DNA from 2 places in the Bacillus sp. SRL543 genome. Region 2 is predicted to be linked to the other one. Evidence: riboswitches for the same ligand, from Rfam matches in the RefSeq annotation. Region 2 holds a riboswitch; the other holds the start of a gene.
The links. A riboswitch is a leader RNA that binds a small molecule or an ion and turns the genes downstream of it on or off. The one in region 2 is predicted to bind S-adenosylmethionine.

Region 1 (7,796 bases), 900 kb from region 2:
GATTGGCGGAAATCGACATCTTATATTTTCTCGGGAGATTGGAAAAGTCCTCATTTCTCTGAAAATAGGAATATACTTCCTGAACGATTTCTGCCGTATCAAACAGTTCATGCGGATCAAGTCCTGCAATCGGGTTGCCGACAATCGTCCTGGTGATGTCGCCGCACGCACCGGCACTTGAAAGGCCGACAGCCTCCAGCCGATTAAAAATATCAGGGATCTGGCTGATTTCAAGCCAGTGAAACTGGATAGCCTGCCTTGTCGTAATATCGAAAACGCCGCGCCCGTAATCCCGGGCGATCCCGGCCAAAGCATCCACCTGCGGTTTTGTCAGGATGCCTGAAGGGACATTCACCCTCATCATAAAATAGCCGTCCTCTTTCGGGCGCTGCAGATACAGGCCGGCCCATTTGAACAGGTCCCACTGGTCTTTCGGAATGGATTCAAAACCGTTTGCTGCATAATAGGGTATGTCATTCAGAATTTCGAGTCCGTCTTTTTCGAGCTTCGCTTTTTCCGTTTTGTTCAGCTTTTCATTATCAGCCCAATGCTTTATATATGCCATCCTTGCCCCTCCTTAAATAATTCCCTGTTCTTTTAGATAAGTTAATATCTTTTCAGCTGCTTCTTCTGGTGAAAGCTGATCAGTCCGGATGGCGATCTCCGGGTCTTCCGGCTTCTCGTAGGGGGCGTCAATCCCTGTGAATCCTTTGATTTCACCGCGCCGTGCCTTTTGATAAAGCTGCTTCGGATCGCGCTTTTCACATTCCTCCAAGGGGCAGTCAATGAATACTTCAATGAACTCCCCTTTTTCCGGAAAAATGCCCCGCACTAAATCCCTGTCCTTCCTGTAAGGCGAGATGAATGCTGTACAGACAATCTGGCCGCTGTCCGTAAACAGCTTAGCCACTTCACCGATGCGGCGGATGTTTTCATTCCGGTCTGCCTCAGAAAATCCAAGGTCGCGGTTAAGCCCGTGGCGGATATTGTCTCCATCCAGTACATACTCATCTATGCCTTCCTTGAACAGCCGGTGGCTGACGATATTGGCAATAGTGGATTTTCCAGAGCCGGATAAGCCGGTAAACCAGAGCACACAGCTTGCATGGCCGTTCTGCGCCCTTCGCTCTTCTTTTGTTACTGCTGCTTCATGCCAGGTCAAATTAAGTGATTGTGCCAAATTTCCCTTCCTCCTTAAACTATTTCTTTTTCCCGCAGGCCTTCAATCAATACCTCTATCACTTCTTTCCTGCTGAAAGATGAAGGCGGAATTTCACCGGCCCTGAGCATTTCCCTTACCTTTGTGCCTGACAGGATCACCCGGTCATCCGCTGAGTGAGGGCAGGTCTTATCGGAAGCCATAGCTTCGCACACATTGCAATAAAAACTGTGCTCGAAAAACAAAGGCTTGATCCCCAGTTCTTCTTCGGCAAACTCGCTGAATATATGCTGGGCATCATAGGTTCCATAATAATTCCCCACGCCGGCATGGTCGCGCCCGACAATGAAATGGGTGCAGCCGAAGTTCTTCCTGGCGATGCTGTGGAAGATGGCTTCACGCGGTCCCGCATACCGCATCGCTGCCGGGTAGACAGCCAGCTGGACCCGATTTTTCGGATAATAATGCTCCAGCAGCACCCGGTAGCTTTTCAGGCGGACATCGGCCGGGATATCATCTTCCTTCGTGTCTCCGACCAGCGGGTTCAGGAATAAGCCGTCGACAGTTTCCAATGCTGCTTTCTGGATATATTCATGAGCCCGGTGCACCGGGTTCCTTGTCTGGAAGCCGACAACCGTTTTCCAGCCTTTTTCGGCAAATAATGCCCTTGTTTCCTTAGGTGTCAGCCAGACATCTGCAAATTCGCCTTTTCCGGGGCGTTTAACCAGTGTGATTTTCCCTGCAGCATATGTGCCTCCTCTTTCAAAGAGCTTCTTTACGCCTGGATGTGCCCGGTCAGACGTCCGATAGACAAACAGGGCCTCTTTTTCCAAATCTGGTTTATACAGCTCTGAAAGTTCAAGAACCCCATAGATGACGCCCTTATGTTTCAGGCTGCAGACATCTCCCTCCCGGAGCTGATCTGCTGCAGCAGAATGTATCGGCAATGTCACAGGGATCGGCCAGACCGTCCCGTTTCCAAGGCGCATATTTTCAACAACAGACTCATAGTCTTTTTTTCCAAGAAATCCTGTCAGCGGGCTGAAATGGCCGCAGGCAATCAGTTCAAGGTCGCTTAGTGCAATAGAGTCGATTTCAATCTCCTTGTTGGCATTCTCCAGGTGGTAATCCGGATTAAATAATTCTATTAGTTTGCCTCCATGAGGCGCTGGCAGTGTCATTTTCATCAGCCTTTCCTTGCTAGTTTGTAAGATTCATTTTCCGGCAGTGCCGCGGTTTGCCTTCCCATCAGGAAGCGGACGCCTAATACAGAAATTAGCACTCCTGCCATGGCAACAATCGGATAATAGTCATGTTTGATGAGAATTTGGATCAAAGTATAGCTCAGGACCATCGAGAGGACCGGTGAAACAAGCCATACACCGAGCAGCCTGACGACGATCTCTTTCTGAAAAACGGACCGGCCCTGGCCGGCAAAGCCGATGCCGATGATAGAGCTTGTGGTAATCTGGGTCAGGGGAACGGGAATCCCGAACAATGATGCTGCTGTGACTATTCCCGCCCCCGTCCCTGAGATGATGCATCCTTCCCCAAGCTTAATATCCGTGATTTTCTTTCCATTTGTCTCCAGGACTTTGCTGCCGAGAAAAACTGCCCCGGCTGCGACAAATATGCCGCCCCAGAATATCCCTGCCCCCGTGGTAAGGACATCTGCGCCTACAAGGGGGCCAACGGCATTCGCCACATTGTTCATGCCGGCCGAAAAGGCTTCAAATAATCCCATGGATATTACCAGGAAGCCAAGGAATTTGTTTGTGCCCGGCTTTTTCTTTTTCTTGGAGAAGCGGGTCATCCTGACCAGTTCCGCGGCAAGGACTGCAATAATAAAAGCTGCCAGCGGTGTTAGGAGCCAGAAGGACACGATCCAGAGCAGTTTATAAGCAAATAGAGACTGATAAGCAATCCCTGCCCCGACCACTGATCCGACTGTCACCTCACTGGTCGACAGCGGAATGCCGAAAATATTGGCCAGAAAGAGCGAAAGTGCTGCTGAGGCAAGAACGATCAGGGCAATGCTCACGGTGAAAGTGCTTTTCGGCACGATGCCGCTCCCCATCGTTTTGACGACCTCGCCCCCTCCGAGCCAGGCGCCAAGGAATACAGCAGCACCGCACAAGAGGAGGGCGATTTTTCTGCTTTTAATGGACCCCGTGCCGTAGGCAATTCCCATCGAGGCGGCGGCACCGCTTGCTCCTATGTTCATGGCAAAAAATAGTCCAACGGTTATTGCTATTGCTGCAAGCATGGTCATGCCCCCCTTTCACCCGGAATGCAGGCCGCATTCAGTCTTGCCGGTCCCTGCCCACCTGCCAGCCCTGCTGTCCCCGCCGTCTCCTGCAGCCCTTGTGCAGGGGAAGCAGCCGATGCTGGGATATCCATTGTCATGGAGGTTATTATAGGGGAGATCTTTTTTACGGATATGCTCCCAAACTTCCTCCCAAGTCCAGTGAATAAGCGGGCAGATTTTCACATTTTGAAATTTGCTGTCTTTGTTTAAAAATTGCGCACCGGCCCTGGATGCAGATTGTTCCCTCCTCAGCCCGGAAATCCAGGCCATTTTGTCTTTCATGGCTTCCTGGAGCGGAATGATCTTCCGGATGCTGCAGCAGCGGTCCGGCTCTCTTTTCCAAAGTGCAGATCCGTAGGCTTCACGCTGGCCATCCAAAGAAAGGTCAGGCAGCTTTCTTTCAATATTCAATCCTGGAAAGCGTTTCTGGACCTTTTCAATGACTTCATAAGTTTCAGGGAAATGGAGGCCGGTATCCAGAAAGATTATGTGGGCGTCAGGCTTGATTTCCTGGATAAGATCAATCAGGACAATCGCCTCTGCCCCAAAGCTTGAGGCATAGCTGATTTCATGCGCGCCGTAGTGGCTGTAGGCCCATTCCAGCACTTTTCTTGCTCCTTTGAATCCATCTTCTTCTGAAAATGAAGGCGGATTCCATTGTGTGTACGTTACGGTGGTGCTCATTACAGTGCTCCTTTCAGATCGCCTTCTGCTGTTTGAACAAGAAAAAAAGGCAGCCTTCCTCCCGCTTTGGGAAGAAGGCCGCCTCTAGTTTGTCTAGTCAGCGCGCTTTATTAGATTGAAGGCGAACCTTTTCATTCTTTTCAATTTGAATGACCTTGCCATCCTGCACCACTAAGGTGATGCTTCCAAACTTTACGGACTGCAGCATCTTTTCCAGATGTTCAGCCACTTCCTCCCAATCAGCATGCTTCAGATTGGCTCGCCTCCTTTTTGAATGGCGGGTACTGGCACAAGAGGAGAAAAACAAACGCCTTTTCCATCAGGAAAAGGCGCATCTTCACATACTTGCACCTTATCTCCCAAAATGCTGGACATTTTGCTGGAATTGGCACCTTGCTTTTAGCAGGTTGCCGGGCTTCGATGGGCCAGTCCCTCAGCCACTCTAGATAAGTGATTTAATCAGGAGCGTTTGCTCTGATTTATTTTATTGAAATTAATCCTACCATACCTATATGATTTGTCAACGAGTTATCATGCAATTTTCTAATTATTTTATTAATTAGGAAAATCAGCTCATTTATTTATGATTCTCAAACTCCCATTCTTCCTTGCCGATTAAATAAAGAACGAGCAGGATGTCTTCCAGCTGCCTGAAGGATTTTCGTTCTGGATCGATATCGAGATTCGGCAGGAGTGTATACGAAAGTTTCTTTGTGAGCTCTTCCCTTTTGCTTATAGGCAGCTGGAGCAGTCTCTCACTATAGGTTTTTAAAAGCTTCCATTCCTGAGCCCCGATTTTCCTGACAGTCCATTCATCCATATACAAATCTTCCTTCTTCAGGCCTCTCTCCTGGATTTCTCTTTCAATCGCAGTCATTTTTCCCGGCCTCTTCTTTTTCCGCTCATGCACGACCACCGTCCCCGCAGCAAGATCCCCAACCCGTTTGTGCCTGGAATGGAAAAACACCATCAAGATGCCAAGCAGATAGTACACCGGCAGAGAGTCTATGATGCGCAGAAGATTGCGGATAAAGCTCGAAAGCAAAGTGATGCTCTGGCCGTTATCCTGGATGACGCGAATGCCCATTATTTTTTTCCCTACAGTCCTCCCGGCCCAAAAATACTCTAACACAAAGAAATATCCCCAGTTGACAAGAAAAATGCAAATGAGCATAATGGCGAATGGCCATGAAAGGAAAGAATCATCAAGGAAGTATGCAGCTGCGCTGGAAGCATAAAAAGCAAATAAAAGAATCGCAGCCAAATTAAAAACCGTGAGGATCAGCTGGTCAATGATGAGTGCTCCTGCCCGGCTTCCGAGACCCGCCGGCTGGAACTGCAGTGATACATATTCCGGTGTTTTAATAAGAATTGTTTCTGTTTGCATGGTGCACCCCATTTCCTGGAAGTTTTGCCTGTATCTCTCTTTCGCTTTGATTTATAATGGAGATATAACTTTTCATTCGTACAGGCAGGTGATTATATTGAATAGTAAACAGTTCATCAAGCAGCACCGCGGGAACTGGCATGAGCTCGAGGAGCTGCTGGCCAGGATAAAAGGAAAAAAAGCTGCAGGAACTGATTTAGCGCGTTTTGACAGGCTATACCAGAAAGCAGCCCAAAACCTTTCATTCTCCCAGACTTTCTTTCCTGAGGAAGAAGTGACTCTTTATTTAAATGATCTGGTCGCAAAAGCCCATAATCTTTTATACAAAAGCCAGTCCTCCAGCTTGGGCCAGCTGAAAGATTTCCTCCAGATTAAGTTTGTAAGGCTGCTGTTTGAGCAATGGAAATTTGTCATCGCCAGCATGCTTCTTTTCACATTGGGAGGTTTGGGCAGTTTCTTTGCTGTAATCGGGGATCCGCTGTCGATCCATTCGATTCTCCCGGACGATATGTCAGGGGCCATTGATCCACAGCGGCTCGGCGAAAATGAAGGGGCGGTCGATTCTGCGGTCATGTCAGCCAGCATCATGACCAATAATATCCGTGTGGCTATCCTCGCATTCGCCGGCGGCATCACTTTCGGCATCTTGACAGTCTACCTGATGATCTACAATGGTATTATAGTTGGTGCCATCGCTGGCCTCTTCTGGACGCACGGCAAATCTTATGAATTCTGGGCCTATATCGTCCCGCATGGAATGATAGAGCTCACCGCGATATTCATCGCCGGGGGCGCCGGCCTGCTGATGGGCTACAAGCTTCTTGTCCCGGGCAAATATTCTCGAGGATACCAGCTGAAAACCCAGGCGAGAAGGTCCGTCCAGCTGCTCCTGGGGACAATCCCGCTCTTCATCATCGCCGGATTGATCGAAGGGTTCATTACCCCTTCCCCGCTCCCGCTGGAAATAAAATACCTGGCCGCCTTGCTGACTGTGCTGGGCCTGCTGTTTTATGCCTGGTCAGGCTGGCTCTTGGAACAAAAGAGAAACCGCCTGTATGGGCAGCCGCGGCAGGCGTGATGAAAGCTTCCCGGGAACTGCTCAGGCCATCACATCGGCAGGTGCCTGGGCTGAACATCGCTCAACTGCCGGCCGGTTACACTGAAAATTATCACTTATGGCAGAAAGGCTGGCCATATTAAAGCAGTCCCCGGTTCATCACACTGATATAGTGGGAAACAGCTGCTGCTGCAAGTTTTCCTTCAGGTGCTTCCGCCATTTGCAGGCCCTGCTTCTCCCACTTCAGCTTTTCACGTTTAGCCATAAGGATCTGCTGCTGCGCCATGCTTTTCAGCATGGTGCTTTTTATATCCTCCGGCCGCGCTTTCGCCCGGTCTGCAAGGAAATTATCCTCTATCCCCAGCATAAAGAAAAGGTGCCTCTGCCTGATTCTTTTTAAATAAACAAGCGCACTTTCCTCAAGGATAAACGTTTTTACATCAGAAAAGAGAAGAAGAAGGCTCCTTTTATTCTGAACAGACTGCAAGTATTGAAAAGCTCTGCCATAGTTAGATTCAACTGCATCCGCCTGGATGGAGTACAAAGCTTTCAGGATGAAGTTCAAGTGCTGCATCCCTTTTGCAGGGGGGACATATGATTTAATGTCTTTTGAAAAGGCGAGGACAGAAACATAATCACCGTTTTTGAGTGCAGCAGCAGCCGTAGTCATAGCCGCTTCAAGCGCTTTCTCGAGCCGGTTCCCTGTTTCAAGTTCCGCCCCCATAATTCTGCCGCAGTCAATCATGATGGTGACATACTTTCCGTGTTCGGGCTCATGGACATTGGCCATGACCTCCTGGAGCTTGGCCGTCTGCCTCCAATTGATTTTCCGCGGATCATCACCTGGCGCGTATGCCCGAATCTTTGAAAATTCGCCGGATCCGCTCTGCTGCCTTCTGATCTTTTCTCCTTCATACAGCAAATAAGATTGTGCATTTTCTAGATAGCGCCTGGTTTCGGTTAAATCTGGTATCACTTTGACTATGCTTTCATTCTCTTTCACCATCTGCTTTTCCCAAAGGCCGAGGAAGCTGCTGCAGCGGATATAAATGCTGTTCAGCTTATAGTGCCCCCTTGCACTGGCTCTGGTTTCATAATGAATAGTGCCCCTGGTGTTTCCAGCTACCTTGCGCTTAAGCGGAAAAGGCCGTGCAAAGGAATCGGAAAGATCATCGATGATCCGGAAAGAAAGGGGCTGCTG
Region 2 (7,796 bases):
ATCCTTGCTTGCACGCTCGATCAGCGTTGCAGCTTTTTCGAAATTTTTCTCAGGGCTGCCAAAGGAGATGTCCATTTGGATGCAGGTTATTTTCATTGGGTAAACCTCCGTATGCAAAGGATTATATATTTAAATTGCAGAATATTTCTTTACTTCCTGCCTTTTACGTTATATCATTTGTCATTAGTTTTTCAAACAAAAAAATTTAATCCACATGAAAAGCAGGTGACTATGTGATGAAAATATTTTCTCAATCTGAACTTTTGCAAAGTCTGCCAAAGCAGTTCTTTGCGACATTGGTGCAAAAAGCAGCCAGGTATGCCGGGCAGGGGCATGATGTCATCAATCTTGGCCAGGGAAATCCTGATAGGCCCACTCCGCCTCATATCGTCAGGAAGCTGCAGGAAGCAGCCGAAAATCCCCTTAATCACAAATATTCCCCTTTTCGCGGGCAGCACAGCCTGAAAGCTGCAGCGGCGGAATTTTACAAAAGGGAATATGGGGTGGACCTTGATCCGGAAAAGGAAATAGCCATTTTATTCGGCGGGAAAGCCGGCCTGGTTGAAATCCCTCAATGCCTTTTGGATCCGGGGGAAACGATACTTGTTCCCGACCCCGGCTATCCTGATTATTGGTCAGGGGTGGCCCTTGCGAAAGCGTCCATGGCTGTCATGCCTCTGAAAGAAGAAAATCATTTTCTGCCGGATTATGGTGAGCTTTCTGAGCAGGACATCCAGTCAGCCAGGATGATGTTCCTCAATTATCCGAACAATCCGACCGGTGCAACGGCTACGAAGGAATTCTTTGAAGAAACGGTCCGCTTTGCATCGGCAAACGACATTTGCGTCGTCCATGATTTTGCCTACGGTGCGATCGGCTTTAACAGCGAAAAGCCTGTCAGCTTCCTGCAGGCGGAAGGGGCAAAAGAGACGGGCATTGAAATTTATACACTCTCGAAAACGTATAATATGGCAGGCTGGAGAGTGGGGTTTGCGGCAGGGAATGAAAGTGTGATAGAAGCCATCAATCTAATGCAGGATCATCTTTATGTCAGCCTGTTTGGCGCAGTACAGGAAGCAGCAGCCGAGGCGCTGGCCGGGCCGCAGAACTGTGTGGATGAGCTGGTGCAGATCTATGCCTCCAGGCGGAAGGCTTTTATTGAAGGCCTTAGGGAGATAGGCTGGGATGTTAAAGCTCCGCAGGGATCCTTTTTTGCCTGGCTGAAAGTGCCGGAAGGATGGACGTCTGAGCGATTTGCAGATGTACTGCTCGAAAAAGCACATGTTGTGGTGGCTCCCGGCATCGGTTTTGGCGAGTATGGGGAAGGATATGTCCGCGCAGGCCTGCTTGCAGATGAAGAGAGACTTAAAGAGGCCGCAGCCCGGATCGGAAAGTTGAATATTTTTTGAAAAATCAATTGACATGTTTTTATAATCATGACATAATCCAAATGAATTATTGATTATCTGAATACTTTTAAATCTCACATATATTTCGTTTTCTTATCAAGAGCAGGCGGAGGGACTAGCCCTATGAAGCCCGGCAACCGACTTTGTGTAAAGCACGGTGCTAATTCTTGCAGCATGTAGGCTGATAGATGAGAAGATGTTGGACACAGCGCTGACCTCTTCTTTCTGAAGAGGTTTTTTCTTTGTTTTTGAGGCATTGTTTTACATGCCTTTTACAATTGACAATACAGCATGGACTATACATAAATGGCAGGAGGAAATCGATATGGGTGAAGTGATTGCGTCTTATCTGCTGAACGGTTTCAGCGGGAACTTGGAGAAAAAGGCAGAAGAAATTGCGTTGGGCCTGACAGTGGGTTCCTGGACAGATCTGCCGGATCTTGAGCGGGATCAGCTCAAGAAACATAAAGGGAGAGTCGTTTCTGTTGAGGGATCATATGGGAATGAAGGTGCAGCACTGATTAAAATCGCCTACCCTGCTGTCAATTTCAGCGCTGATATCCCTGCTGTTCTGACAACTGTATTCGGGAAGCTTTCGCTCGACGGAAAAATCAAGCTTCTGGATCTGCATGCAGCAGAAGACTTCAAACAGATATTCCCGGGCCCGCGCTTTGGCATCAAAGGAATCCGCAATAAGCTTGATGTCCATGGGCGGCCGCTGCTGATGAGCATCTTCAAAGGTGTGATTGGAAGGGATCTCAATTATCTTCTGAAGCAGCTGAAGGAACAGGCCCGCGGGGGGATCGATATTGTCAAGGATGATGAAATTTTCTTTGATAATGAGCTTGCCCCATTCACCCAGAGGATTACAGAAGGAAAGAGGGTGCTGAGGGAAGCCTTTGAAGAAACAGGGCAAAGGACACTTTATGCAGTGAATCTGACGGGGCGTACGTTTGAACTGAAGGACAAAGCAAAAAGAGCGGCAGAGCTCGGGGCAGATATGCTGCTGTTCAATGCCTTTGCCTACGGCTTGGATGTGCTGCAGGCGTTAAGGGAGGATGGGGACATCGGCCTGCCTATCATGGCCCACCCGGCAGTGAGCGGGGCGATGACCTCTTCTGCTCTCTATGGTATGAGCCACAGCCTGCTTCTCGGAAAACTAGCCCGCATGGCCGGTGCTGATTTATCACTGTTCCCGTCGCCATATGGATCCGTGGCACTGGAGCGGAACCAGGCACTATCCATCAGTACTGCGCTCACAGAGGAAGATATATATAAGAAAAGTTTTCCTGTCCCTTCAGCCGGCATCCATCCGGGGCTTGTCCCGCTTCTTTTCAAAGATTTCGGGGTTGAAAGCGTCATAAATGCCGGCGGCGGCGTGCATGGCCATCCTGACGGCGCAAGAGGCGGCGGTGCAGCATTCCGCCAGGCGATCGATCTTGTGCTTGCCGGAAAAACGCTGCAGCAGCCAGAACAGGAATTTCCTGAACTGGCAAAAGCGATAGCGCTTTGGGGAAGCAAAGAGGTGGTGCAGCATGGATAATCTTGCAGTATTCTGCGACTTTGATGGAACGATAACGGAGTCAGACAATATTATCAGCGTAATGAAGCGTTTCGCTCCGCCTGAATGGGAAGCCTTGAAGGACAAGGTACTGGCAGAAGAGATTTCCATTCAGGAAGGCGTCGGCCGGATGTTCAGGCTTTTGCCGAGCAGCCTGAAGGAGGAAATCACCAGTTTTGTGCTTGGCCAGGCCAAGATAAGAAAAGGATTTGAGGAGTTCATTGCGTATCTAAAAGGAGAAAATATCCCTTTATACATCGTCAGCGGCGGCATCGACTTTTTCATTCATCCGATGCTTGAGAAGTATGGCCCTTTTGAAGCTATCTACTGCAACCATTCTGATTTCAGCGGGGAAGCGATTAAAATCATCTGGCCGCATGAATGTGATGAAGAATGTGTAAACGGCTGCGGCTGCTGCAAGCCTTCCATCATGAGGTCGCGGGATGAAGAAGGATTATATAAGATTGTCATAGGCGACAGCATTACAGATCTTCAGGCAGCCAAGCAGGCAGATTTTGTCCTGGCAAGAGATCTGCTGCTGCAGAAAAGCAGTGAGCTCGGCCTGAATCACAGGCCATTCACCGACTTTTTCGATTGCATCAGCGAATTAAAAAGGTTGGCAGGGGTGAGATCATGAGTTGTATTCAGGAAAAATGGGACCAGCTGGCAGATATTAAGGATGAACTTGCTGCCCGTGACTGGTTTATGGGGACAAGCGGGAACCTTGCGATCAAGGTTGCCGGCGAGCCGCTTCAATTCCTCGTTACGGCAAGCGGGAAAGATAAGCGCAGGCGGACAGAAGAGGATTTCCTGCTAGTCGACCACAGCGGGAAGCCAGTTTGGGAAACAGATCTGAAACCTTCTGCAGAAACGCTTCTTCATGTGGAAATCTACAACAATACCGATGCGGGCTGCAGCCTTCACGTCCACACAGTTGATAATAATGTGATTTCTGAACTATATGGGGATGCAGGTTCTGTTTCTTTCAGAGGCCAGGAGCTCATCAAAGCTTTTGATATGTGGGAAGAAGATGCTGTCCTGACGATCCCGATCATTCCGAATCACGCCCATATCCCAAGGCTTGCTGAGTCTTTTTCAGAGCATATTCTTGCTGACTCAGGTGCTGTCCTGATCCGCAACCATGGAATTACAGTATGGGGGCGCACCCCTTTTGAAGCCAAAAAGCTTTTGGAGGCTTCGGAGTTTTTATTCCGCTATCAGCTGAAGCTGCTGCAGCATAAGCCGCTTCAAGCCGTTATATAAAAAAGTTGAGGGGAGATTAAAACAATGGCATATATTGTATTGCAGGAAACTAAAGAAGAAATCAGGAACCAGGAAGAGGTTGCCGCTTTCCTTGACAGCCAGGAAGTCATTTATGAAAACTGGGACATTCAGAAGCTGCCGGAGGATTTGAGAGAAAAGTATAATCTTTCAGATGAAGAGAAAGAAAGGATTCTTGAGAGCTTTGCTGCTGAAATCAAGGATATCTCAGAACGGAGAGGCTATCAGGCGCAGGACGTTATTTCCCTGTCTGAAAGCACGCCGAATCTTGATCAGCTGCTGAAGAATTTTCAGCAGGAGCATCATCATACAGATGATGAGGTCCGTTTTATTGTCAGCGGGCATGGAGTTTTCATCATCCAGGGTAAAGACGGAAACTTTTTTGAAGTGTTCCTTGATCCGGGCGACCTGATTTCTGTGCCGGAAAATATCAGGCATTATTTTACTCTCCAGGAAGATCGCAAGGTTGTCGCCGCGCGCATCTTTGTTACCTCTGAAGGCTGGGTTCCTATCTATGAAAAAGAAGGCGCAGAAGCTTAATTGAAGAGAATGAGGCAGCTTGAATGCCTGAAGGCTGTTAACAATGGGATCGGGAAATGCCGATCCTATTTTTTATCCCTTTTTACCATACTATAGGTTTTCAAATGGAGTCTGTTGATTTCCGTTCCAGGCACTTCCTTTCCGCGCGGCGGCGCTGAGTCTCCTCGTCGTGCCTCCTGCGGGGTCTCAGCTTTGCCGCTGCAATTCCGCAGGAGTCTGCGTGCCTTCCACTCCAATCAACAGGGTTTAATACTTTTATTGCGATTCTCCATTCTGATTTTTTTAGCTGTCTGTTGAATTACCTAGATTCTTCCTCAAATGGAGTCTGTTGATTTCCGTTCCAGGCACTTCGCTTTCCGCGGGGCGGCGCTGAGTCTCCTCGTCGTGCCTCCTGCGGGGTCTCAGCTCTGCCGCTGCAATCCCGCAGGAGTCTGCGTGACTTCCACTTCAATCAACAGGGTTTTATAATTTATTTTGTGATTCCTATTATAATTTATGTAGTTAAAACAGCTTTTTGCTTAACTGGAAATAAGGCTTATAAAAGCCGGAGCTGTTATTCTTGCAGGCAGAAGGAGGCACGAAAAAGACGGCCTGTCCATCTATTTTGAGGATCCGGATGGGCATAAATTCGAATATCACACCGGCACCCCGCAGGATCGTCTTGATTATTACCGCAAGGAAAAACAGCTTTTGAATTTTTATTGAGGGCTGCCAATTCTCCTTCTTCTGCATGTAAAGCGATATGAGTGTAAGAATCTTTGATTTCTTCTCTCGGAATATTTTTTTCTTCATTTATAGCTATCCACAGCCCATCCATATCAAAATAAGCGACTGTCCTGCCGGAAGCAAGCAATTTTGCGTTGAATGCTTGCTGATAGAAAGAAATGGATTTTTCAAGATTTGATACAGAAAAACAAAAATGGTTAATAAGCTGCATTTTTTTGCCCCTCTTTCTGTTCAACACCGCCAGATTTTTCTGCAAAACATGAAGGAATTTGTCGAAAAAGAATACTTCGATTTGCGAAAGAACATTTTTTTCTGAAGAATTTGTCTAATATTGCGAATCTATTTACTTTTATAGAAATTCTTGTAATAATGCTTCAAGTGGCCTATTATTTCTCAGCATTCCACGAATGGTGTCAAATAGATAAGGGATGACTGGGGAAAACGCCTTTGTTTTCATTATTATATATAGAGATAAATAATTAAAGAGGGAAGATAGACTGATTGGATTATAAAAAGGAATGGGATACAGATTAGGAGGAAAAGAAAGTTGTGCCAGTCAAATGAATATTTAATGAAAGAAATCCAGGTGAAAAGGGAAGCGATGATTAAGATTGCAGAGAGAGAAGGGGTTTCCAGTGCAGCAACAATCCGCTGCAGCCAGGAGCTCGACAAGCTGATTCTGGAGTTTCAGCAAAGCATGAAGAGAGAAAATAGAAATAAGGAAGCATTTAAGGGCCCCTATAAAGAGATGATCCTTTGGCCGAGAGAGCTGGCAAAAGTATAAAATGCACGGATAGTGGCAGGTTTGCAGTTGTCAGCTTGAAAAAAGGAGCATCGGTGACAAGGCCGGAACATTTTTCGCGATACATTACTTCACAAATTACTCGCAAATCACACTTCACAGCTATTCTCCTCATAGAAGAAAACAGCACAGCATAAACAAACGATCACACAACTATTGGAAAGCAAGGCTCCCCGGCGGAGCTGCAGCTGATCTAAACAGTATCATGGAGAAGGGAGGCCTGACATTAAGGCCCCCCTTCTCTATATTTGCCCAGACTAAAAAATATTGATTAAAAAAATCATGAACAGCAGGCCGACGATAAAGGAGTAAGTGGCAGTCCGTTCATTTCCATCCCCGTGGCTCTCAGGAATCAGCTCTTTATAGATGATGAACAGCATGGCGCCCGCGGCGAAGGCAAGGCCATAGGGAACAAGAAAGCTGATAAATGATGTAAGATAGAAACCGAGGAGGCCGGTGACGATCTCGATAGCACCTGTCAGGGTAGCAATAATAAATGCTTTGAATTTGTGTATTTTCTGGTTTACCAGAAATAACGCCACCAGAAATCCTTCAGGGGCATTTTGCAGGCCGATTGCAAAGGCAATCAGGTTGCCTGTATCTTCTGTGCTCGAAGCGTAGCTGACCCCCACCGATAAACCCTCCGGAATATTATGCAGGGTGATGGCCGCGATGATAAGCATTGCCTTTTCATCGAATTCAAGCCCCTTTTTTGAATGCTGAAGGTCAATATGGGGTATATTCTTCTCCAGGAGCGTCAAGGATAGGACGCCGAGGAAAACACCTGCAGCCAGCGGCAGAAATCCCCCCGCAGAGAGCGCCTCCGGTATAAGGCCCATCATGGATGCTGCCATCATGATGCCAGCTGTGAAAGCCAATAGGATATCTCTCCAGCTGTGGGTGATGCTTCCGTGCATAAATAGTATGATCAAAGCCCCAAGGCCTGTTGAAAGGGCAGACAGTACGCTCCCGACAATTACCTCACTCATGGTATAAAGCTCCCCGCCTTTCATTTAAAGCATGATGAGCACCATGCAATATAAAGTTACCGTATTTATGGGCTTAACGCGCAATACTAATATATACAGCAGGAAGAAAAAAGTTCCCGGTAAAATCTTTGCGCAATAAAAAAGAATGAACATGAAAAGGGCTGTCCAAGCCGGAAATCCGGTTTGGACAGCCCTTTTCAAAAGCTGCTGTTACTTCTATTTGGCCTGCATTTCTGCAAGCTGGCGGTCTGCAGGCAGAAGGGCCGATAAAAGTCCCAACAGAGGGAGGAAGCCGGTGATGGCCAATGTCAGGGGAAGGCCGATCATATCAGCCAGCCATCCGAGTGCCACTGAGCCGATCGCTCCCATGCCGAATGCCAGGCCGACTGTCAGACCGGACATGGTTCCGATTTTTCCCGGCACCAGCTCCTGGGCATATACAACCGTAACTGAAAAACTGGCCATAAGAATAAAGCCGGTCAGCAGCA

Region 1: it holds a riboswitch for S-adenosylmethionine, as region 2 does, so the genes downstream of both, AC4E8B_RS13040 (YezD family protein) here and mtnW (2,3-diketo-5-methylthiopentyl-1-phosphate enolase) in region 2, are expected to answer to the same signal.

What each region holds. Positions count from the first base shown of each region.
Region 1 is NZ_OZ481794.1:2,577,993-2,585,788, forward strand. Features, by position in the region: gene AC4E8B_RS13015 (nitrite/sulfite reductase) at 1-565, opposite strand, end outside; gene cysC (adenylyl-sulfate kinase) at 578-1,180, opposite strand; gene sat (sulfate adenylyltransferase) at 1,195-2,340, opposite strand; gene cysP (sulfate permease) at 2,346-3,425, opposite strand; gene AC4E8B_RS13035 (phosphoadenylyl-sulfate reductase) at 3,441-4,151, opposite strand; gene AC4E8B_RS13040 (YezD family protein) at 4,249-4,404, opposite strand; SAM riboswitch class I at 4,501-4,604, opposite strand; gene AC4E8B_RS13045 (RDD family protein) at 4,729-5,538, opposite strand; gene AC4E8B_RS13050 (stage II sporulation protein M) at 5,636-6,616, shown strand; gene AC4E8B_RS13055 (DUF58 domain-containing protein) at 6,735-7,796, opposite strand, start outside.
Region 2 is NZ_OZ481794.1:1,678,572-1,686,367, forward strand. Features, by position in the region: gene AC4E8B_RS08515 (carbon-nitrogen family hydrolase) at 1-96, opposite strand, end outside; gene AC4E8B_RS08520 (pyridoxal phosphate-dependent aminotransferase) at 237-1,409, shown strand; SAM riboswitch class I at 1,500-1,604, shown strand; gene mtnW (2,3-diketo-5-methylthiopentyl-1-phosphate enolase) at 1,735-2,952, shown strand; gene AC4E8B_RS08530 (2-hydroxy-3-keto-5-methylthiopentenyl-1-phosphate phosphatase) at 2,945-3,607, shown strand; gene AC4E8B_RS08535 (methylthioribulose 1-phosphate dehydratase) at 3,604-4,233, shown strand; gene AC4E8B_RS08540 (cupin domain-containing protein) at 4,258-4,791, shown strand; partial or broken gene AC4E8B_RS08545 (VOC family protein) at 5,347-5,496, shown strand; partial or broken gene AC4E8B_RS08550 (VOC family protein) at 5,528-5,728, opposite strand; gene AC4E8B_RS08555 (aspartyl-phosphate phosphatase Spo0E family protein) at 6,089-6,301, shown strand; gene AC4E8B_RS08560 (ZIP family metal transporter) at 6,577-7,308, opposite strand; gene AC4E8B_RS08565 (MFS transporter) at 7,525-7,796, opposite strand, start outside.